2 regions of the Paenibacillus sp. AD87 genome follow, and region 1 is predicted to be linked to the other one. Evidence: riboswitches for the same ligand, from Rfam matches in the RefSeq annotation. Region 1 holds a riboswitch; the other holds the start of a gene.
The links. A riboswitch is a leader RNA that binds a small molecule or an ion and turns the genes downstream of it on or off. The one in region 1 is predicted to bind glycine.
Positions count from the first base shown of each region.

Region 2: another riboswitch for glycine. It lies ahead of gcvT (glycine cleavage system aminomethyltransferase GcvT); the one in region 1 lies ahead of sdaAB (L-serine ammonia-lyase, iron-sulfur-dependent subunit beta).

Region 1 covers NZ_LXQN01000022.1:454,351-465,916, reverse strand. The annotation lists gene gpAD87_RS30235 (phosphate ABC transporter substrate-binding protein PstS family protein) at 133-1,056, shown strand; gene pstC (phosphate ABC transporter permease subunit PstC) at 1,199-2,107, shown strand; gene pstA (phosphate ABC transporter permease PstA) at 2,110-2,997, shown strand; gene pstB (phosphate ABC transporter ATP-binding protein PstB) at 3,010-3,765, shown strand; gene gpAD87_RS30215 (phosphotransferase enzyme family protein) at 3,955-5,085, shown strand; gene gpAD87_RS30210 (MFS transporter) at 5,115-6,392, shown strand; glycine riboswitch at 6,730-6,853, shown strand; glycine riboswitch at 6,858-7,001, shown strand; gene sdaAB (L-serine ammonia-lyase, iron-sulfur-dependent subunit beta) at 7,113-7,802, shown strand; gene sdaAA (L-serine ammonia-lyase, iron-sulfur-dependent, subunit alpha) at 7,792-8,736, shown strand; gene gpAD87_RS30195 (YhgE/Pip domain-containing protein) at 8,993-10,210, shown strand; gene gpAD87_RS30190 (PadR family transcriptional regulator) at 10,319-10,831, shown strand; gene gpAD87_RS30185 (alpha-glycosidase) at 10,980-11,566, opposite strand, start outside.
Region 2 covers NZ_LXQN01000007.1:410,861-422,426, reverse strand. The annotation lists gene gpAD87_RS02020 (PTS mannitol transporter subunit IICB) at 1-283, opposite strand, end outside; gene gcvH (glycine cleavage system protein GcvH) at 850-1,239, opposite strand; glycine riboswitch at 1,587-1,709, shown strand; glycine riboswitch at 1,713-1,813, shown strand; gene gcvT (glycine cleavage system aminomethyltransferase GcvT) at 2,011-3,147, shown strand; gene gcvPA (aminomethyl-transferring glycine dehydrogenase subunit GcvPA) at 3,144-4,499, shown strand; gene gcvPB (aminomethyl-transferring glycine dehydrogenase subunit GcvPB) at 4,592-6,079, shown strand; gene gpAD87_RS01995 (hypothetical protein) at 6,224-7,006, opposite strand; gene gpAD87_RS01990 (ABC transporter substrate-binding protein) at 7,003-7,983, opposite strand; gene gpAD87_RS01985 (alpha/beta hydrolase family protein) at 8,010-9,179, opposite strand; gene gpAD87_RS01980 (helix-turn-helix domain-containing protein) at 9,324-10,895, opposite strand; gene ptsP (phosphoenolpyruvate--protein phosphotransferase) at 11,145-11,566, opposite strand, start outside.

The DNA of each region.
Region 1 (11,566 bases):
AACATTTTTAACATTGCGTTTACAAAACATTGATTTTGAGATGACATAACGCAACTACAATGAATAAAGAGTTGATGGTGAACAAAAATAAAAGCAAATCGCCGTCACTAATTTGGGGGAGGAAAACAAAACATGTTTAAAAAGTTGCCGTTCATTTTGATGACCTTAACGTTCGTACTGGTACTCGCAGCATGCGGATCGAAAAATGACGCTGGTACAGAGGGAAGCAATGGTTCCACAGGAGAAACTGCTACTGAACTTAGTGGTAACATTCTCGCTGTTGGATCAACAGCACTGCAACCTCTGGTAGAGCAAGCTGGACAAAAATTTATGGCAGTTGATGAATATAAGAACGTGATGGTACAAGTGCAAGGCGGCGGTAGTGGTACAGGTCTGACACAAGTATCCGAAGGACAAGCTACAATCGGTAACTCTGACGTATTTGCAGAAGAGAAAATCGATGACGCAGCAAAAGTAAGCGAACTGAAAGACCACCAAGTGGCTGTTGTAGCCATCGCTCCAGTAAGCAACAAAGATGCAGGTGTACAAGATTTGACGAAGCAACAACTGATCGACATTTTCTCTGGTAAAATCACAAACTGGAAAGATGTTGGCGGTAAAGATCAAGCCATCGTTATCGTAAACCGTCCTAGCAGCTCCGGTACTCGTGCAACATTCGAGAACTTTGCACTGGGAACAAAAGTGGAAGATATCCAAGGTTCTATTCAGGAAGATTCCTCCGGTACAGTTAAAAAGCTCGTAGCTGAAACGCCGGGCGCTATTGGTTACTTGGCTCTGTCCTACCTGGATGACAGCCTGCAAGTTTTGAAATACGAAGGTGTAGAAGCAACGGTTGAGAACGTAGAAGCAGGAACTTATCCGGTATGGGCTTACGAGCACATGTACACTAAAGGTGACCCGGATGCAGCAACAAAAGCATTCCTCGACTACATCCTGAGTGACGAAATTCAACAAAACGACGTGACGGAGCTTGGTTACATCCCAGTATCCGGCATGAAAGTAAAACGTGACGCAGCAGGCACTGTGACTCAATAATCTTTGAACTTGCGCATACAGCGAGAGAGGCGGACCTAGGTCCTGCCTCTTTGCGCGGTTTGCTCTGGATTAATCCCATATTTTGCATGAATTCTACTATAGAAGGATGGTTGTTATGGAACAGACCGAAGGGGGAACGGTAATGAACAACAAGTTGAAACCGCGCCGGCCCTTGAGAGAGAAGCATTATTGGGAAGAGTGGACGGGACGGATCTATACGTCGATTTGTGTCGTTTTCCTGATCGTTGTCATGTTTTCCATCGTTTATTTTGTAGCGTCCAAAGGCTTGTCGACCTTTTTCCAGAATGGCGTAAGTTTACGCGAATTTTTATCCGGAAAAACGTGGAACCCAACGGGGGAACCCGCTGCCTACGGAGCGTTGCCGTTCATTACCGGTTCATTCATAACAACATTGCTTGCAGCTCTGATTGCAAGTCCGCTTAGCTTGTGTGCAGCGCTCTTCATGACCGAGATTGTACCAGGTAAAGGTAAAAAGATATTGCAACCTGCGATTGAATTGCTGTCTGGTATTCCTTCCGTTGTGTACGGGTTTATCGGTCTCAGTGTTATCGTTCCTTTATTGCGCAGCATGTTTGGCGGAGCCGGCGTCGGGATTGCAGCCGGATGTTTGGTTCTGTCTGTTATGATTTTGCCTACCGTAACAAGCATTATGGCAGATGCACTGTCTGCACTGCCGAAAGGTCTGCGTGAATCATCCTACGCACTGGGGGCAACTCGCTGGCAAACGATTTACCGTGTCATTATCCCGACGGTTCTTCCAGCTTTGCTGACAGGGATTGTACTGGGTATGGCTCGCGCATTTGGTGAAGCTCTTGCCGTACAGATGGTCATCGGGAATGCGCCGCATGTACCGACATCACTGCTCGAATCGGCTTCAACGTTAACGAGTGTAATCACCTTGAGTATGGGTAACACCACGATGGGATCTGTTCATAATAATGCACTGTGGAGTATGGCGCTTGTCCTGCTGGTGATGACCTTTGTCTTCGTCATTCTGGTTCGCCTGCTTGAAAGGAGGAACCGGGTATGAAAATGAAGGCTAAAACGGTAGATAAAGTTGCCACATCCGTTATCGTTGTTCTGGCCCTGTTCATTGTTGTTCTCTTGCTCGGTTTGCTTGGCTTCATTCTGGTACGTGGGATTGGCCAGATTAACTGGCACTTCCTGACCAGTTCACCACAGTTACTCAAAGGTGGAGGCGGGATTGGACCGCAATTATTCAACTCGATTTTCCTGCTTGTTCTGACCCTGATTATTACCATCCCTCTCGGATGGGGTGGCGGTATTTATATGGCTGAGTACGCCAAGCCGGGCCGGATCACAAGTTTTATTCGACTGGTTGTCGAAGTGTTATCCTCGTTCCCGTCTATCGTTATTGGTTTGTTCGGACTCTTGTTAATTGTTAATAAATTTGGTCTCGGATTCTCCTTATTATCGGGTGCCATGGCCTTGGCTATATTCAATCTTCCACTCATGGTGCGGACAACGGAGCAAGCGTTCCGGGCCGTTCCAAAAGAGCAGAAGGAAGCAGGTCTTGCACTCGGATTGTCCAAATGGAAAATTATTACTTCCATTCTGCTGCCTGTGGCATTGCCAAGCTTAATCACGGGTACGATCCTGGCATCGGGCCGGATCTTCGGTGAAGCAGCAGCCCTGATGTTCACAGCAGGTATGAGTAGTCCACCGCTGGACTTCACGGACTGGAATCCAACGAGTCCAAGATCGCCGATCAATCCATTGCGTCCGGCAGAGACGCTGGCCGTGCACATCTGGAAAGTAAACAGTGAAGGCATTGGCCCGGATTCCAAAGAAGTAGCAGCTGGCGCTTCAGCCGTGCTTGTACTTCTCGTACTGGCGTTCAATCTGAGTGCACGCTGGATCGGTCGGGTGGTTTACCGCCGCATGACAGCTTCGAAATAAGGAGGAACGAACATGGCCATACCTTTTGGTACGGAACAGTTAAGCATATATTATGGGCATTTTCAGGCAGTTAAGCAGATCAGCCTGACTTTTCCCGAAGCCAGTGTAACGGCACTCATTGGACCATCCGGCTGTGGTAAATCCACGTTCCTGCGGTCGCTCAACCGAATGAACGACGAGATTGCCGGTTCCCGCACCGAGGGACATATCTGGATGGATGGCAATGATCTGAATGAGCCGGGCACAGATGTAATCAAGCTTCGTCAGAAGATCGGCATGGTGTGGCAGAAGCCGAACCCTTTCCACAAGTCTATCTACAACAATATCGCGTTTGGCCCCCGCTACCGCGGTATCAAGAACAAGAAGGCACTGGATGAAATTGTGGAAAAAAGCTTGCGTCGCGCTGCGCTCTGGGACGAAGTGAAGGACAGACTGAATGAATCTGCCCTGGCCCTTTCGGGTGGGCAACAGCAGCGGCTCTGTATCGCCCGCGCGTTGTCGGTTGATCCGCAGATTTTGCTGCTCGATGAGCCGGCATCTGCGCTTGACCCGGTATCAACGGGTAAGGTGGAGGAGTTGATCTCGGAGCTCAAGAAGGAGCTGCGGATCGTGATTGTTACCCATAATATGCAGCAGGCGGCACGCATCTCGGATTATACAGCTTATTTTTATCTGGGAAGCATGATTGAGCACGGGGATACGGAACATATTTTCACCAACCCGGACAATCGTCTGACTCAAGAATATATTATGGGACGTTTCGGTTAACTGTTAAATTGGATGGAGTATGAGATCGATGATAGATTTATAGAGATAGAAGGAAGCATAACACTCGGGCGAGGTCGTTCGGGGGTTATGCTTTTTTACATCATTCTACATATGGAATAGTTTGCCAAAATAAAAACAATCATGCTACGATATTTGTGAGCACCACCTTTAATTTGATAAGAGAAGGAGATGTGGATCATAACTACCCATAAGATTGCCCATGACACCATGGCAACTGAAATTATCTCGCATTATTCCATAGAAAAGCCTTCAATTTCCTTTATCCGACATAATGAAAATCTAACGTATCAGGTGGTTGATGAATCAACCGGAGAGAAGTACCTATTGCGTATACATAAAGCCGCTTTTGCAAGCATGACGGGCATCCAGCATACACGACCTGCACTTGAAGCAGAGATGAATCTACTTTATGAATTACGGGCTACCAGACCATTGCGGGTGCAGACTCCTGTACGCAATACATCGGATGAGTGGGTCACCGTCTGGTTGGACGAAGCAGGAGAAGAGATCTGTTGTACTGTTCTGGAATGGATTGAGGGCAGGGATATTAAGCAGGGAGAACGTCTGACAACAGCGCAGATTCATGATTTGGGCGTACAGTTGCAGACGTTGCACCAATATGGACGACGACCAACGGGAGCTCCTGAGCCTCAGGTGGGTTCACTGAAGTCTGAAAGCGGGCAGCAGACGAATGACCGTGAACAGCACGCTGATAAGGCGATCATCTCAGATATATATAACGATAGCCCTGCCTTAGAGCAAATGGGAGTAAGACCAGCCTATGGCTCGATCAAAGAGAATCTGGTCATGTTGGAGCAATTGGAGGAAGGCGTTAGACGTGGTATCTTTACTCCTGAAGATTTCGATCTGATTCGTGAGACGTTTGAGAACATTAACAGGCAACTCGAAGCGTATCCGCAGAATGCCGAGACATGGGGAGTGATTCACGGGGACATCACCCGCGGTAATCTGCTAGTGACGGATCAGGGTATATCTATGATTGATTTTTGTTTATACGGTTATGGCTACTATCTCTTTGATGCCGGAGGTGCGGCTACGATTTTCAATCGGGAGGAACGGGATGTCTTCCTATCGGGATATACGGAGCAGACAGGACCACTGACGAAGCGTGATATTCGGTTAATGGAAGGATTCATGCTGATCTTTACGTTCGGCTATTTTGCATTTCAGATGGAGAATGAGTCCAGGTACGAATGGATGAAAGAGCGAATGCCTCTTATATGCAGCAAATTTTGCAAACCATATGTACAGAACGAGAGTATTTTCTATGAGTTATAATTTGTGATTTCTAGTGGGTGGGTAGCGCTATGAAGAACATTCGTGCAAAGAGAGTTGCATCGAAGGGGCAGTCTGGTGGCTGGAAGCATGCCGGATTGCTGCTTAGCGGAGTGGGCATATCCAATCTGGGTGATTTCATATATATTGTGGCGATTAACCTGATGGTATTGAATATGACACAGTCTCCAGCGGCAGTCGCAGGGTTGTGGATTATCTCGCCGATTGCTTCGGTGTGCACTAAGTTTTGGTCAGGCAGCCTGATTGATCGTTATGATCAGCGACAGCTGATGATTGGTGCTGATATGCTACGGGCATTGTTGGTGGCGGCGCTCCCACTGATGTCCAGCCTATGGATGATGTACGCAGTGATGTTTCTGATCAGCATGTCTTCATCTATATTTGTCCCTTCCTCTCAGGTATACATTACCCGGTTGGTACCTGCTGAACGGCGCAAGCGCTTCAATTCCCTACAAGCCCTGATCAGCTCAGGGGCATTTATTACCGGCCCAGCAGTTGCAGGAGTGATGCTAATTTATTTATCTCCGGCGGCAGCCATTTATGCCAATGCGGTTTCCTTTGCTGCTTCTGCGTTGATTCTAATGTTTCTTCCCAAACTGGGCATTGGAGAACAGAATATAGGGACGGGAAGCAGACTCACACCTCGGATGATTGCCCAGGATTGGAGAGCTGTACTGAGCTTCAGCCGAAAGTCGGGCTACGTGGTCGGTATATATGCCCTGTTCCAGATTATTCTGGTGGTCGGCATGTCGCTGGATGCCCAGGAAGTGGTGTTTATCCGTCAGGTGATGAACCTGCCTGAATCACAGTACGGAGCATTAATGAGTATCACCGGAATCGGTTATTTGGCAGGTTCCATGCTGGTTTGGATGTTCGCCAAACATTTGCCGATCCGTCACATGATGGGTGGCGGTGTACTTCTGGTCGCGCTGGGTTATTTTCTGTTCTCCCGTTCATTATCGTTTGAGCTGGCGGCGGTTGCCTTTATTCTGCTCGGTCTGTGCTCCGCACTGGCGAATACGGGCCTGGTTACCTTTTATCAAAATAATATCCCTGTCGATCTGATGGGGCGAATGAGCAGTGTACTTGGACTAGTGTTAAGTATGCTACAGGTGGCTTCCATTTTGATTGCAGGCGTAGTGGCCGAGCAGTTGTCACTTCGTATGGTATATACAGTTGTATCCGGGGTTATGCTGCTGGCTGCGTTGGGATTGTGGGTGACGAGTATGCTTCCTTCCCGAAGCAGGTATTACGATGAACCATCGAAGCCCAAGGCGATGGTGGGGTGACAGGCAGAAATACGGCAATTCTAGTACAGAATAAAGGTTACCTGAATACCCGAACCGTTCTGTGGAACATAACATAAATAGTATTAAACACTGATAGTCACTAATAGAAAATGAACAATGTATACGCTTTCGAGATGAAACGCATTAACACATTCATGTGATGAAAGTTTACAGTTCGTTAATTTATTTAGTGTATAAAATGGAAAAAAGCAAATATTCACAAAGAAATCGTTAAGTTTGTTGACACTGATCTTCCGGTCGATTAATCTTAATGAGAAAGTATTAAAAACTTCAATTATCGTTCTGTTACAAGATCAGAATGGTTCCATACAGCGAATGATAGCGAGCGGGAGAGACCTGGGCATGTCGAGTAAAATGGCAGCTGTCGGGCACCGAAGGAGCAAGCTGCTACGCACCCGGCGCAGTGGTTAATCTCTCAGGTAAATGTACCATCGTTGGACGCAACTCTGGAGAGTGCGCGAAACTGCGCCACCCAAGGGGTATATGGTCAAGCAGCACGGTGTGCAGGGTGACATCACCTGTGAATACAGGGATTGCATCGATCCGCCGCGCTGCTTATCATGAAACTCTCAGGTATCGAGGACAGAGAGAGGGCCTAGGGCCTTCTTCTGTCCTTTTTTGATGTCATCATTCAGTAATAAAGGAACATTATGGGTGTACGTCTGGATGAAAATGACGATTATAAATGGAGGGTTTGCGATGCGTTTTAAAGACGTTTTTTCAATTATTGGTCCGTCCATGACAGGTCCATCAAGTTCACATACGGCTGGAGCGGCAAGATTGGGGCGAATTGCCCGTCAGTGGCTGGGGTGCACGCCTGAACGCGCTCGATTAACACTGTATGGCTCGTTCGCCGATACGTATCAGGGGCATGGTACGGATCTTGCGTTAATCGGTGGCCTGCTTGATTATGTGACTGATGATCCACGTATACCGGATGCAGAACAATATGCAGAGGAAGTGGGTATGGAGGTAGAGTTTTTTACAAGCGGCCTGCCTGCTCCTCATCCGAATACGGTCAAGATTGAACTGTGGCATGGAGACCGTCAATGCTCACTAATTGGTGCTTCCATTGGCGGAGGTAGTGTATCGGTGCATGCATTGAATGATTTTCGTGTACAGATCAGCGGAGAGTTTCCCACACTTGTACTGCGCCATTCGGACAAAGCAGGAGTGCTCGCTTCCGTAACCTCCACCATCAGTTCGTCCGGGGTGAACATCGGGTACATGCAAGTGGATCGGAAAGCCCGGGATGGTGAAGCATTAACAGCGATGGAGATGGATGGTGTGCCGAATCCTGAGATGTTGAACCGTCTGCGGTCACTGGATCATATGCTGGACATTCGCGTGATTGATTTGAAGAGAGGGGTCGAGCCTGATGCGGTTTAAACATCTACATGAACTGAATACCATCTGTACAGCAGAATCCAAAACCATCGCCGAGCTGATGATCGAAGAGCAGGTTCAGGAGACGAATATCCCGGAAGCGGATGTTGTACGGCAGATGTCGGATTACTATCAGGTGATGAAGGAAGCTGTACACAAAGGGCTGACAGAAGATACGACATCACGCAGCGGTTTGACTGGCGGAGACGGCAAAAAAATGGCTGAGTACATTCGTAAAGGTGAGACTTGTTCTGGAGATGCTTCTGCACTGGCCATGGCGTATGCCCTTTGTGTATCGGAAGTGAATGCCTCCATGGGCCGGATCGTTGCCACACCAACAGCCGGTTCTTGCGGCATCATTCCGGGTGTGTTTATAAGCTCCCAAGAGCGTTTTGGCTGGAGTGACGAGCATCTGGTGAACGGTCTGTTCTGTGCGGGAGCGATTGGTTATGTCATTGCCAACAATTCATTTATCTCCGGTGCCGAGGGTGGCTGTCAGGCTGAAGTGGGTTCTGCCATCGGTATGGCCGCTGGAGCCATGGTGGAGCTGCGTGGAGGGACGCCGGAGCAAGTGGTTCATGCGGTTGGCCTCGCGTTAAAAAATACATTAGGCCTTATCTGCGATCCCGTCGCAGGCCTCGTGGAAATTCCGTGCATCGTGCGTAACGGACTGGGTGCCGTAACTGCGTTGGCTGCGGCCGACATGGCGCTGGCCGGGGTACGAAGTGCCATTCCTTCTGACGAAGTCATTGATGTCATGCTGGAAGTGGGCAGTGCGATGCCGAGCAGGCACCGTGAAACGGCCCAAGGTGGGCTTGCCCAAACACCGACAGGACGGAAAATGATGGAGAAGCTTGCTAAACCGAAGGCGAAGCGTGCGGAGCCTGAGATTGAAGCTGAGTCTCCTGCTGAAAATGAACCAGAAGCCAAGGCATAACATGCATGAACGTACATGAACTGAATTTAATTCGTGGAGCTTGATCATTAACGGTAATGATCTGCTCCCATCTTGATAAAAAAGCCGATACGAATTCTTCCTGGTGAAGAAGCGTATCGGCTTTTTTGTTGTTCCAACAAAGAAAAATAAAAAGGTATTGACGTTTATATATCGTTTAGATATATTATTTATTGTCATATATCAACACGATATATAAGATCGAGAATAAGTTATACAAATTAAGGAGATGGATAACATGAAAAGTGTTTTTCAAACGAGTCTTCTGTTTTTGAAAAATGGAGCTACAGTAGTCGGGTTAATTACAGCCGTACTGTTCCAGGTTTTTTTTAATACCATTTGGCTTAGTGGATATGATCAGGTAAATGCACGGATGAATCAGCTTGCTGTGACCATCGTAAATGAAGATGGGGCTGCGGCTGAGCCTGTGGCAAAGTCTCTTGCAGAGGGGCTTCATTTCGCGATTAAACCTTCGGCAACTATGGAAGAAGCCAGACAGATGTTAACGGACCGGGATGTATACATGATTATCGAGATTCCATCCGGTTTCATGCAGCAGGCGGGAGACTTGTCGGGCCCGGTGGCAGTGAAGTATGTAATGAATGAATCCAACGTGGCTACCGTAAAAAGTGTGATGCAGACCGTGTCCGCACAAGTTACAGCGACGTTGAACCGTGAAGTACAGCAAAACAGCATTCGGGGAGTGCTGAATCAATCAGGTATGGCTGCCGATCAGGCGAATACGATGGCGGTGGGGTTATCTTCCCGGGTGGAGGCAGAAGTGGAACGACTGAATCCAGTTCATAACTTTGCTTTTTCCATGGTACCAATGTTGATTGTGACAGCTACGTTTACAGGTGCAATGCTGCTTGGCATGAATCTGCAAAAGGTTTCTGGTGAACTCAGTAGCAGGGCAGGGAAATGGGAACGTTTCTGGGCGCGCAATATCATCAATGTTGGTGCTGCATTTATCGTATCGCTTGTTGGAGCAGGGATGATGCATGTTATGGGTGTATCATCAGCAGATGGATGGTGGATGTTATGGCTATTTCAGTTGTTGATTACTCTATCTTTTCTATTCGTGGCGCAATTGAGCTTGCTGCTGCTTGGAAATGCTGGAGCATGGTTAAACAGTGCCTTGTTGCCTCTGCTGATGTTGTCATCAGGCGCAACCATTCCCCGCGATGTCATGCCTGACTTCTATCAACAGATCGGTCATTATCTGCCGGCAACCTACGCGGTGCAGGGTATGATGAATCTGGTACTTGGCGGAGATGGGATTAGTCATGATGTTCTGCTTTTGGTAGTGATTGGAGCGGCGACGTTGGTTTTGGGAGCGGTGTGCACATGGATCAAACGCTCAGGTCCTGCACAATCCAGCATACCGTTGGAGTCCAAGATTGCTGCGACACCTGTCGCTCTGACTGGAAACCTGCCTTCACCTGATCGTGGATAAAGATATACCCCTTTTGCCGGATAAGCCAATCCGTGAATGTCTGATGATGTTGAACGTATAAGGGAGGATGTGATACGTTAAGAGCAATTGGAAAGGAGCGGTACACCGATGAACACGCAGCATGTCATCCTCGGAATACTGCACAATCAGCCATGTTCCGGATATGAGATCAAGCAGTACTTTGAACAATACTTTTCATTTTTCTTCGATGCCAGCTTTGGCACCATTTATCCCACACTTGCGAAGATGGAAAAGTCAGGGTTATTGACCAAAGAATCCGTTAGACAAGAAGGGAAACCTGACAAAAATGTGTATACCTTAACACCGGAAGGGTCTGCGGAGTTCAATACCTATTTGATGAGTCCCCTGGAAGCAGAGGTGTTCCGTTCTGATTTTCTGATGCGTCTGTATTTCGGAGAGCTGGCGGATGAAGATACTGTCGCAGGGTGGGTCCGGTCGGAGCTGAATCGTAAAGAGTTGCTGTATGCCGAGCTGCAGCGCCAGATGAAGCAATTTGGCGAACAGATCTCACCTGCACAGCGTTTGTGTATGCAAGTGGGGCTTGTACAATATGAGGCTACCATCCGATTGCTCAAGGAACAGCTGGCCGCCCCTCAGTAGCTTTCTATAGTATCCGTGTCATTAAATCAATTGACGATCCATCCATATCGCAGAAAAGCGCTCTACAGATCAGTAACAGGTCTGTGAGCGCTTATTCGGCGTTGCTTGCAATGCGTTGGAATTGCAAGGATACAACAATATGAAGAAGTTACGCGATATCTGTACTTAGTACAGCATATCCATATGCGGGCAGCTCAACGGCCAGGATGCCCTCTTCCTTGGCTGTACGATAATTCTCGCCAAATAACTCCGTCCATTCCCCGGCACCCGCTTCGAGCTCCACGATAGCTGTTTCTTCCGAACGATTGAAAAGGATCAGAATGCGCTCCTCCTCATCCTGTCGTTCCATCACAAGCTGGCTTCCGCCTTCACGGGCCTGCAGGAATCGAATGCTGCCTTCTGCACGCAGGGCAGGATGGGCTTGGCGAAGTGCGATTAGCTTCTGATAAAAGGTGAACAGCTCGCGATCCTGCTTCGTCTCATCCCACTCCATACATTTCCGACAGCCGGGATCATGATCGCCGTCCAGCCCAATCTCATCCCCGTAATAGATGCACGGGGCACCCATATAGCTGAATTGGAACAACGCGGCCAGTTTCATCTTCCGCTGGTCACCCTCACATAAGGTGAGCAGCCGTGGTGTATCGTGGCTATCAAGCAGATTGAACGCCACTTCGCTGGCTTGCAGCGCATAGCGGGACAGTTGTCGACCGATCGAGTTCGCGAACTGTTCGG
Region 2 (11,566 bases), on a different contig from region 1:
TGGTCATTATTGCACCGACTACACCACCACGTTGGCCGTGTACCATGGTACCGCCTGTGTAACCGATAAGCAAAGGCAGCAAATATTTGATCATTGGATCAACCAGCAATGCAAAATCTGCGTTAGGGAACCATCCTTTTGGAATGAACAATGCCGTAATCAAACCCCAGGCGATAAATGCACCCATGTTCGGCATAACCATACCACTCAGGAAACGTCCAAACTTCTGAACGCCGACCCGTATTCCTCCGCTTTTTTCGGACTTTGCGTCCACTGAACTCATATTGAAAACCTCCTCAACATATTAAACCTTAATTCCACTGAATTTTGACAACGATGATCCAGACGAACAAAGGTACAAATCTTCAATAAATCTTAATTTACAACCATATCGTAAATGAAAACGGTATCTTCTACAACGAAATGAAAACCTACTTCCGTCATGAACGTTGATGACAAGATTTAAATTTAAAGGATTGTCCCATGTTTAAACTTTGTATATGGAATGGAACCTGTTATTCCCTTTCATGTATCATACCCACGAAATGCCCCATTTTAATGACAAATGAAATTGTAAATTTCTTCTATTTAAATGAGCTGTTTCTATCTCAATTAGAAATAATGATGAAACACGTTAGATTGATATTTATTCCATCTACTTAGTCGAGTAACAACGAAAAAAACGCAATTGCCTCATCCTGTCCCAGGTGAGGCAATTGCGCCTAAGTATTCTCCGAATGAGCTGTATCACCATCCGGATCTATAATCAATCGATTCATTTTTATTACGTTAAACGAACTTTTCCATTAAGCTGAAACTCCGTATCTAGCGGAAATTTGTACCTTAATATTATTCCGTATGTTTACGATACGCATCCGCGTTCATCAATGTGGAAAGTGCTGCTGTGAGGTCGCCCTCAACACGAATCTCGATCATCCAGCCTTCCTCATATGGGGAGTTGTTAACCAGCTCCGGGGAATCCTGCAATGCATCATTCACAGCAATAATCGTTCCACTGACAGGAGAAAACAAATCCGAAACGGTTTTGACGGATTCAATCGTTCCAATGCCGTCTTCCGCTTTTACATCCGATTCAAGGTCAGGCAATTCTACAAACACAATGTCACCCAGCTGATGCTGCGCGAACTCGGTAATGCCAATACGTACGGTATCCTCCCCTACGGTCTGCACCCATTCGTGCTCTTCACTGTACAGGAAATCACTTTTCAATTCGCTCATCGATATCCGCCTCGCTTTTCATTAATGAGTGCATGCGTTTCTTTGACCTTAACCTTTTTCCCAGAACATAGCGTATGATATTTTCGATTCAAATGTCAAGATACCTCACAATTTATTTGTTTTTCTTCCTTATATGCCTGTAACTCAAATGGACCCTCCCTACATATAATGGTGAATATTAGAAAAGTAAGCGCACTCTTTATAAATAGACGAACATTTTAATGTTAATTAAAAATTTCATTCGGATTTTTTGTTCATATCTATGATATCGTTCTTGACATCAATAGACGATTCAGGCTTTAATGAGAGTAGTAAATGTGTTTAATTGGTCTATGCAATACCCGCGGATGAATGTAAAGGGAGAGATTACCCTTGACACCCGAATCAGGGTGTACATGCGGTAACGCCGAAGGAGTAAGCCACCGACAAGCGGAGGTGAATCTCTCAGGCAAAAGGACTTTTACGGGACGCAACTCTGGAGAGCATCTAATCGCCCTGTATGGGCGTTATGATCACCCAAGGGGAAACCTGCTGCATCATGCGGCGGGGTAACTCTCAGGTACCAAGGACAGAGCCTAAGAATACAGCGTGCTTCTGGCATGCCGATTCTTTGGCCTGTCCTTTTCCTTTTTCCCAAAAAAACGAAAACAGGTTATAGAGCGGCGCTGCCTATAGCGTCCTTACCTTACTTTTATAATAAAATATGATGCCAGATTCATTGATCCACGGTTATACACTCGGCCGGTTGACGGCCCATGACGAGGTGATTGGATGTCCGATTTGCTTAGAACCCCACTCTTTCCACTCTATCAGCAATATGAAGGCGTACGATGCATTGATTTTGGTGGCTGGGAGCTCCCGGTACAATTCAGTGGAATTCAGAAAGAGCACGAAGCGGTGCGAGAACGTGCCGGATTATTTGATGTATCCCACATGGGCGAATTCACCGTACAAGGTGAACACGCAGAAGCTTTTTTACAGCACATGACCACTAATGATGTAACAACACTCGTTCCCGGTCAGGCCCAATACACGTTAATGTGTTATCCGGATGGCGGCGTGGTCGATGATCTGCTGATCTATAAACTGAAAGACCAGCATTATATGCTGGTGGTTAACGCCTCCAACATCGACAAGGACTGGGCATGGCTGCAACAGCACATGACGCCAGGCGTAACGATGACCAATGATTCGGATCAAACGGCGCTGCTTGCTCTGCAAGGTCCGCTGGCAGTGGATATTCTCAGAGCGGTGACAGACACCGATGTGTCTTCGATTGAGCCTTTCCGCTTTGTGGCAAATGCGAAGGTATGTGGCGTTACATTGCTGTTATCCCGCACCGGATATACGGGTGAAGATGGCTTTGAGCTCTATGTTCCCGCGGAACAAGCTGCTGAGGTCTGGAACGGATTGATGCAAGCCGGAGAAGGTCACGAACTCGTTCCGACAGGACTGGGTGCCCGGGATACGCTGCGCTTTGAAGCCAAGCTGCCCCTGTATGGACAGGAATTGTCTGCAACCATCACACCGCTGGAGGCTGGCGTAGGTATGTTTGTGAAGCTAAATGCAGGACCGTTTATCGGACATGAAGCCTTGTTGCAGCAAAAAAATGATGGGCCTGCCCGAAAGCTGGTCGGCATCGAAGTGCTGGAGCGCGGCATCCCTCGTCCTCATTATCCCATTTACGCCGAAGGCGTACAGATTGGTGAAGTAACCACAGGCACCCAGTCGCCTACGTTAAAACGTAATCTGGGGCTGGCCTTGATTGACAGCAAATATGCTGCACTGGGTACCCCGCTGGAGATTGAGATTCGTGGCAAGAAACTGAAAGCCGAGGTCGTGAAGACCCCTTTTCATAAACGGACACGTGCGCCAAAGACACCTACTCAAGGAGCTGATCAAGCATGAGCAAGCATCGCTACATCCCCATGACCGAGCAGGATCAGAGTGCCATGCTGGCAACCATCGGCGTGGAAACGATTGAGGATCTGTTCCATGACATTCCACAGGAGATTCGCTATCAGGGCGAACTGCCTGTTTCCTCCAAACTGGATGAATACGCACTGACACGTCATATGTCGAAGCAAGCGGCAGCGAATGCCAACTTCGAGACACACGCCAGTTTCCTGGGTGCAGGCATTTATGATCACCACGTTCCCTCCGTCATTAATCATGTAATTTCCCGTTCCGAGTTCTATACAGCCTATACACCCTATCAACCCGAGATCAGCCAAGGAGAATTGCAGGCGATTTTCGAGTTTCAATCCTACATCTGTGAGTTGACAGGCATGGCTGTAGCCAATGCCAGCATGTACGATGGTGCAACTGCATTTGCGGAAGCAGGCAATCTGGCCGCAGCGGCAACCCGCCGCAAACAGCTGATTGTGTCACGTACCGTGCACCCCGAATCCCGTCAGGTATTGCAAGCTTATGCTCACGGCCTCAATCTGGAGATTGTTGAGATTGGATATCAAAATGGTGTAACAGACTGGGATGCCCTGCAAGCCGCCGTGTCCGATGACACCGCAGCCGTCATGATCCAGAGCCCGAACTTCTTCGGCGCCGTGGAAAATGTAAAACAGGCCGCAGACCTTGCGCATGCGCACAAGAGCCTGCTCGTGGTCAGCGCCAACCCGCTATCGCTGGGTCTGCTGGAAGCCCCAGGCAAGCTGGGTGCTGACATCGTCGTTGGCGACGCGCAGCCCCTTGGCATCGCCGCTTCACTCGGCGGCCCAACATGCGGATACTTCGCCGTATCCCAAGCTCATATGCGCCGAATTCCTGGCCGAATTGTAGGCCAGACAACGGACCGCAACGGCAAGCGTGGTTTTGTACTCACGCTGCAAGCACGGGAACAGCATATCCGCCGTGAAAAGGCGACGTCCAACATCTGTTCCAACCAGGCGTTACTCGCGCTGAGCGCCTCTGTATATATGTCCATTATGGGTAAACAAGGCATGATCGACGTCGCTGATTTGAATTTGCAAAAGAGCCATTATGCCCTTAACACGCTTACCGCAATTCCAGGCGTCTCTCTTACGTTTACCGCACCTACGTTCAATGAGTTTGTTATCCAACTGCCTGAAGGAACAAATGTGGAACCACTGCAACTGAAATTGCTGGATGCAGGTTTCATTGGCGGCTATGAGCTTGGACGTGATTATCCGGAGCTCGCCGGACATATGCTGATTGCAGTTACTGAACGACGCAGCAAGGAAGAGATCGACGAATTCGCACGTGTATTGGAGGGATCGCTGTGACTCAGGAAACGACAACAAAGACAACGACGACATCAGCACAAGGACAATCGGAAACGGTAACCTCTATCTCCACTTCGGGCCAACCTGAAACTATCACAACAGACACTAACCAGGCTGCCTCTCCAGCACCGGAGCAATCGTTGATTTTTGAACTCAGCAGTCCGGGTCGGGTCGCTTATTCGTTGCCTGAATGCGACGTTCCCCGTCAAGCTGTGGATTCCCTGATTCCCCGGGAAATGCTTCGGTCGGAAGCAGCAGCATTGCCTGAGGTTTTTGAAGTTGACGTCATTCGCCATTACACTGCCCTGTCTCGTCGTAATTTCGGGATAGATAACGGATTCTATCCGCTGGGCTCTTGTACGATGAAATATAATCCGAAGATTAATGAGGATGTGGCCCGTTACAACGGGTTCGCCAAAATTCATCCCTATCAGCATGAATCCAGCATTCAAGGTGCACTTGAACTGCTCTACACGTTGCAAAATGACCTTGCCGGACTAACCGGTATGGATGCCGTTACGCTCCAACCAGCTGCTGGCGCACATGGCGAATGGACTGGGCTCATGATGATCCGTGCCTACCACGAAGGCCGTGGTGAACAGCGCACGAAAGTTATCGTACCGGACTCTTCTCACGGGACCAACCCGGCAAGTGCCACAGTAGCAGGTTTCGAAACGGTAACGATCCCTTCCCGCGCAGACGGGCTCGTAGATCTGGACGCACTTCGCGCAGCTGTTGGTTCGGACACCGCAGCACTCATGCTGACTAACCCGAACACACTCGGACTTTTCGAAAAAGACATTCAGGAGATTGCCTCCATTGTGCACCAGGCAGGTGGCTTGCTGTATTACGATGGAGCCAACTCCAATGCCATTATGGGCATCACCCGACCTGGCGATATGGGCTTCGACGTAGTGCATCTGAATTTGCATAAAACGATGAGTACTCCGCACGGCGGAGGTGGACCTGGTGCCGGCCCGGTTGGCGTGAAGAGCCGCTTGATTCCGTTTCTGCCGAAACCGATGGTCATCAAAAATGATGAGGGCATATATGCATTGGATCGCGAAGGCGATCAATCCATTGGCCGGGTCAAAGCTTACTATGGTAACTTCGGTATTCTGGTCCGCGCCTATGCCTACATTCGTACTTATGGACCTGAAGGCTTACGCCGGGTATCTGAATGTGCAGTGCTCAACGCCAACTACATGATGGCTCGTCTCGCACCTTACTACGAGATTCCGTATCCAGGCGTGTGTAAACATGAATTTGTTATGTCTGGCCGGGGGTTGAAGCAATATGGTGTACGCACGCTGGATGTTGCCAAACGATTGCTTGATTTTGGGTATCACCCGCCAACCGTGTACTTCCCGCTGAACGTTGAGGAGTGCATCATGATCGAACCAACGGAAACCGAGAGCAAAGAAACACTGGATGGGTTCATCGATACGATGATTCGCATTGCCAAAGAAGCAGAAGAAACGCCTGAATTAGTACTCAATGCCCCTTATAGCACACCGGTTACCCGTCTGGATGAAACAACAGCAGCCCGTAAACCTGTACTGAACTGTGCTTGCAGTTAAAAGCTAACCTCTAATAAACTAATGAAAACATATTCAGTCGTTGATAATCATTAATAAATGCCAAAAACAGCCGCATTTTGCTTTCTGCGCGGCTGTTTTCTTTATTGCTTATTAACCTGTCAGCTTTATTATATCTTCTCCGGTCTAGGGCTTCCAATTGGCCCGTTCCTTCTTGCCCAATCGCGGACAGGTGTAACAATAGGAGCGACCTTGTCGTAAATATTGCAAGCAACAGACGTTTTTGATCGCAAGTCTCTTCGTAGGCTCCAGCGGATGATCAATCATCCGAACCCTGACACGAAGCGGATTCTTGGCCAGACCAAATACATCAGCTTCCAGACCATTTTGCAGCACCAGTTCATCAGCGGCAAACTGACGCAAGAGAGCTTCATCGTCTTGATACGTATTATGAATATTCTCCCTGTAGTTTTGCAGAGCCGTTGGCAACTGCCCCCACAACATGCTGACATGCAACCCAGAAGCTTTGGACAAACACTCCATGAGGGGACGTGCAGTCTGACTGTAAAAACGTCTTAATTCTGCTTCAAGCCAGACCGTTCTTTCCTCCGAATCCTTCGGAGCGAGAGTGACATCCATGTTCTCAAGTTGAAAAGCAATTCGTGTATAGCCGGTTTCCTTCATCAAATGTATACTCAGATTGGCTAGCGAAAAATTCGGAGCTGAATCATGGACGGATACGGTATATTGCAGCGCAGCTGCCACATCACCGAACCAACTGGTGAAATAGGCTGCGGCAACCGTTAGATCCTGTCCCTCGATTAACTGTTGATAGGCGGACAAAAAGCTTCTCATTGCCTCCGGATCAACAATAGATTCTCCACATAGCGATGCCACGGGTACACCATTCAGTTCCTGTACAAGATTAAAGTTCTTCCCCAGTTCCTCACGAATCCGGTCATTCATCATTCGCCGAACAAACGATTCAGGTCATCCAGCATAGAAGTAGCCGCATTGGGTCCATACCCGCCAAACCACGAATCCGACGCCACCTGGAATACCTGATTATTTTTAACAGCCTTCATGTTTTTCCAAATCCCCAAGGTCTGCAGATTGTTATAGATCTCTTCATTATCATTGATAAGGATAATGTAATCCGGATCGATTTCTGGCAGCTTTTCATTAGACAGCACTTCATAGCGACTTTCAGCGCTTGTCACGGGGAAAACAGTTGGTCTGGAGAAACCAAAATCGTCATAAAGCCATTTGTAGTCCATGTCTCCGTAATACCGAATATCATTTCTTATGCGCAATACCATGAGTGTCTTACCTTTTGCTTTGGCGTGAACCTTCTGGATCGCCTCAGCTTTATGCGTTTCATAGGTATTTATCACTTCTTCTGCCTTTTCGTTCAGACCAAAGGCCGCCGCGGTAGCTCGAAATGCCGTCTGCCAATCAGGTGCCACATATCCATTCTCAAGCATGGCCGTTGGAGCAATTTTGGCATAATTCTCGTATTGCTCTTTGCTGTTCGTATCCGTCACAATCAGATCTGGTCCAAGAGAGAGCATTTTCTCTGCACTTACCTTACCTTGATCACCGATGATAGCCACATCATTCAAGAATGGCTTCAAATATAACGGAAAATCTTCGTTCTGTGATTTCACCGTAGCTTTTGGCGTCATGCCAAGTGCAATCAGGTGATCCGTCAAATATGTCACTGTGGAAGCAATGTTTTCTGGCTTTTGCGGTAATGTCTGCTCACCATTTGTATCCTTAAATGTAAACGTGGTATCTTGGGACTCATCCGATGCCGCTTGTTCCTGTTTCGTCGGTTCTGCCTCAGACGAACCTGACTTCTCTTTGTTGCCACAGGCCACAATCAATAATAACACCGCAAGCAAAACTGCTGTTAACGTGAAGTAGCGTTGATTTCGTTGTTTCATTTTCTACAGATCCCCTTATTCTTTGGTTATTCTATTATTTTGTTTTTTGCCATTCTCTCATTTCTCATTACACGTGTGCTTGTGATCCAACCCTTTTCATTTCTTAGATTCATAAAAAACGAACTCCCATGCTGTGGAAGACGTATGAGCGCTTTGCAGTTCGTTGTATCCAACGAAGCGGGAATGGACTCCCATCTTGCGGTTCTCCAATTGCGATCATCCACGCACCAATAAAGATTGGCCTCCAGAACAGGAAGGCATGAATCATACCGAACGACAAACCAACCGTCCTCGTGTTTCTCCTCACAAATTTCAACAAGCGCAGGTTTCGCTTTAACGATACTGTCTGCAAAAGCGAAGACCCCCTCGCATGCCCATGCCTCCTTATAAGAATGTCCAAGACCCGGATGAAGGCTTAGTCTGCTTTTGTTGTTGTTCGGATGGCACTCCAGATGCTGCTCAAAAGACTTGTTAAATATGGTCAACGGAAAATGGGTATCATTACTACCGTTAAGCCATAACATCGGCAAGCGGCTTTCCGACAGATATGTAGATGGATCCCATAATAGACGAACACGTTCTGCCTCTGCCTCCGGCATCGATGCAAAGCTAAGCCCATAATAGGAACCCGGTTCATGCAAATACCCACAGCCATAAACGGGCATGGCAAAAGAAAGCCTGGTGTCTAACCCCGCAACCAAACTTGTGATGATGCCTCCCCATGAAATTCCTGTTATACCTATGCTCTGCTTGTCTACACCCGGAAAAGAGCGGAGCAATGAATGAGCCAATATTACAGCGGCTACGGCATGATACATCCATTGATCTTCAACAGGCTGTTCGTAATCTGCAAATACACCCTGTTTCTCAGGACCACTCCATGAATGTGAAGGCCATTCCATCCGTTCGGTGTGCTCCTCATCCCCGAATGGAACATGCCCTTCCAGATCCATGGCTATCGCAGCATACCCTCGTGCCATCCATTCTTTCACCCAACTGCTAAAAGCTGTTCCCGCACCACCGTGAACCAAAATTACCGCGGGAACTTCCTCGTTAGGAGAGACCGGACGCGGGATGCCGTAGTAGGCAAATATGCGAGTAGCACGACCTTTATATGACACACCCTCATAGAAGCAAGCATGTACGCTGGTATGTTGATCTTCTGAAACCGGGTATAATCGAGGTACTTCGAACAATTGCTCCAGATTCCAAGGCGGCTTTCCAGAAATGGAATGTCACCTCCTCTTTACACTGATAATGATTTTCTTTCTCAATACGTATCATATCATTCATTGCTTCCGCTAAACATGGATATTTAAACGGAGTGAACTGGACTTTAGTCAGCCAAATAACCGCATAAAATAGGACAGCGCCCGATCATGCGACCATGCTGAATACTCAAACAATTTTTCTGTCCCCACCTCGTACACATGTCCATGCCGAACCGCTGTCAAACGATGCCACTGCTCGCTCGTCTGGAGCGCCTTCCATGTCCGGGCCGCCTGCTGTGTGGAATCTACCATGATAATCAGCATATCTGCGTCGTATTTTTCCAGAGCTTCTTTAGTCACCGATTCAAAAACATTGATGTCATCGAGACGATGCGTAGCTGCCAATCTAAAATCATCATAAAGGACCGCGCCAGCATTGCGTTTGCCATATATCCGATATTCCGAATCCGTGATACGCCATATGTTGACGGTAGCTCCACCGATGTTACGTCTTACTTTGCGGTAGACCGCTTCCGCCTTGCCATCATATTCTGACAGCCACACCTCCGCCTCTGCCCGATGCTCCATGACTTCTGCAATCATTCGAAGCTGCTCGCGCCAGTCTGCGGATAACCAAGGGATGGCAACTGTCGGCGCAATCTGCTCCAGCTCTTTTCGCGCCCGCTCGCCCAGAATGTCAGTGCAGAAAATAAGCTCCGGCTCCGACGCACGCAATCGATCCACATTTTCTTGCCAGATCTGCCCTTCCCCCAGCTCATAAGAATGCAGACGAGTCATTCGGTTGTATAATTCATGATTTGGATAAAAGGCAGCAGCTTTCGGAAGCAGGCCAAGTGCCAGTAAACTGCCCGAGATTGGATCAGAGACACTTGCGATACTATATCTGCGGCTTTTGACAAACGCATTAGGCGAAAGTCCCATCTTCTGTTTGAATCTGCGGCTAAAATAAAATTCATCTTCATAGCCGACTCGGACCGCGGTCTCTTTTACACCATCACCTGACAAAAGGAGCTCCTTGGCCCGTTTCATTCTGACATCCATCAGATAGGCCGTCGGGGTCTTTCCTGTATATTGCTGAAATGCCCACGAAAAATACCCTGGACTCAGGCCAGCAAGCTTGGACAATTCATCTCGTTTTAACTCATGATCCAGATGTTCATTCATATAATCGGCAACACGGGCAATCGCAGAAACGGTAGACTCAACGCTTTCCGGCTTGGCCTCCGCTTGAACAAGTGAAGTCATCAAACCGTATAATGCGGCCTGTCTATTGAAGTGTTCCTCGTCACCAGCGACCTCCAGTTGAAGCAATCGATCACAAGAGAGCGCGAGTTGATGCGGATCTTTGCACCAAAACAAACCCTCCATGAAAGCATGGGTAGCGGTCATCTGCTGTTCTCCGCCATATTCGTATACTTCGAAACGGACCATACAGCCTTTTAACGCCTGCTCATCTGCCGCCAGCTTGAACCTCTGTCCAGGAGCCAGCAAATAGACTTCCCCTTCATTCAATCGGGATATGTGTTCGTTCGATACCAAAGTTCCTGAGCCACTTGTACAAAGAATAGCGAAGTGTTCCGCTGTCGCTGCATGAACAATTTCTCCATTCCAGGACACTTCAAACGAATCGATACTGCTATATTTAAGCATCTTGCCTGCCTTTTTTTCATTGACCTTCATGGTAGCCCTACTTTCTCCCTCAGCATGATGTCCATTGTTTGAATTGTTCGAATATCTTAATGATAATGATTTTCAACCAAGATACAAACGGAAAAATGTAACTTCTCTGCAGAATAGTGATATCGGCCCAAAACAAAAAAAGCCGGTATCTGCTGTAACAACAGATACCGGCAAAATCGCTGCAAGACTGCAGCTTTTTTATCGGAAAAAGAAACCCTTAAAATCGGGTGGAAACCCCGTAAAATTACATTACGCTTGAATGCTTTGAACCAATTCAACGACTTGTTCAGCCGTTTGCATATCCAGTGCTTTGGCAGCAAGTTCTTGCATGTCTGCACGGGACAGCTTGGTGATCTGACTGCGAGCTGGCAGAATAGATGTTGCGCTCATGCTGAACTCATCCAGTCCGAGACCGAGTAGCAATGGAATTGCTGTTTCGTCTCCGGCCATCTCACCACACATGCCAACCCATTTGCCTTCACGATGCGCTGCATCGATAACCATTTTAACCAAACGCAAAATGGCTGGATTGTAAGGTTGGTACAGATATGCCACTCGTTCGTTCATTCGGTCAGCAGCCATCGTGTATTGAATCAGATCGTTCGTTCCGATACTGAAGAAATCCACTTCTTTGGCAAACTGATCCGCCAGAACTGCAGTCGAAGGAATTT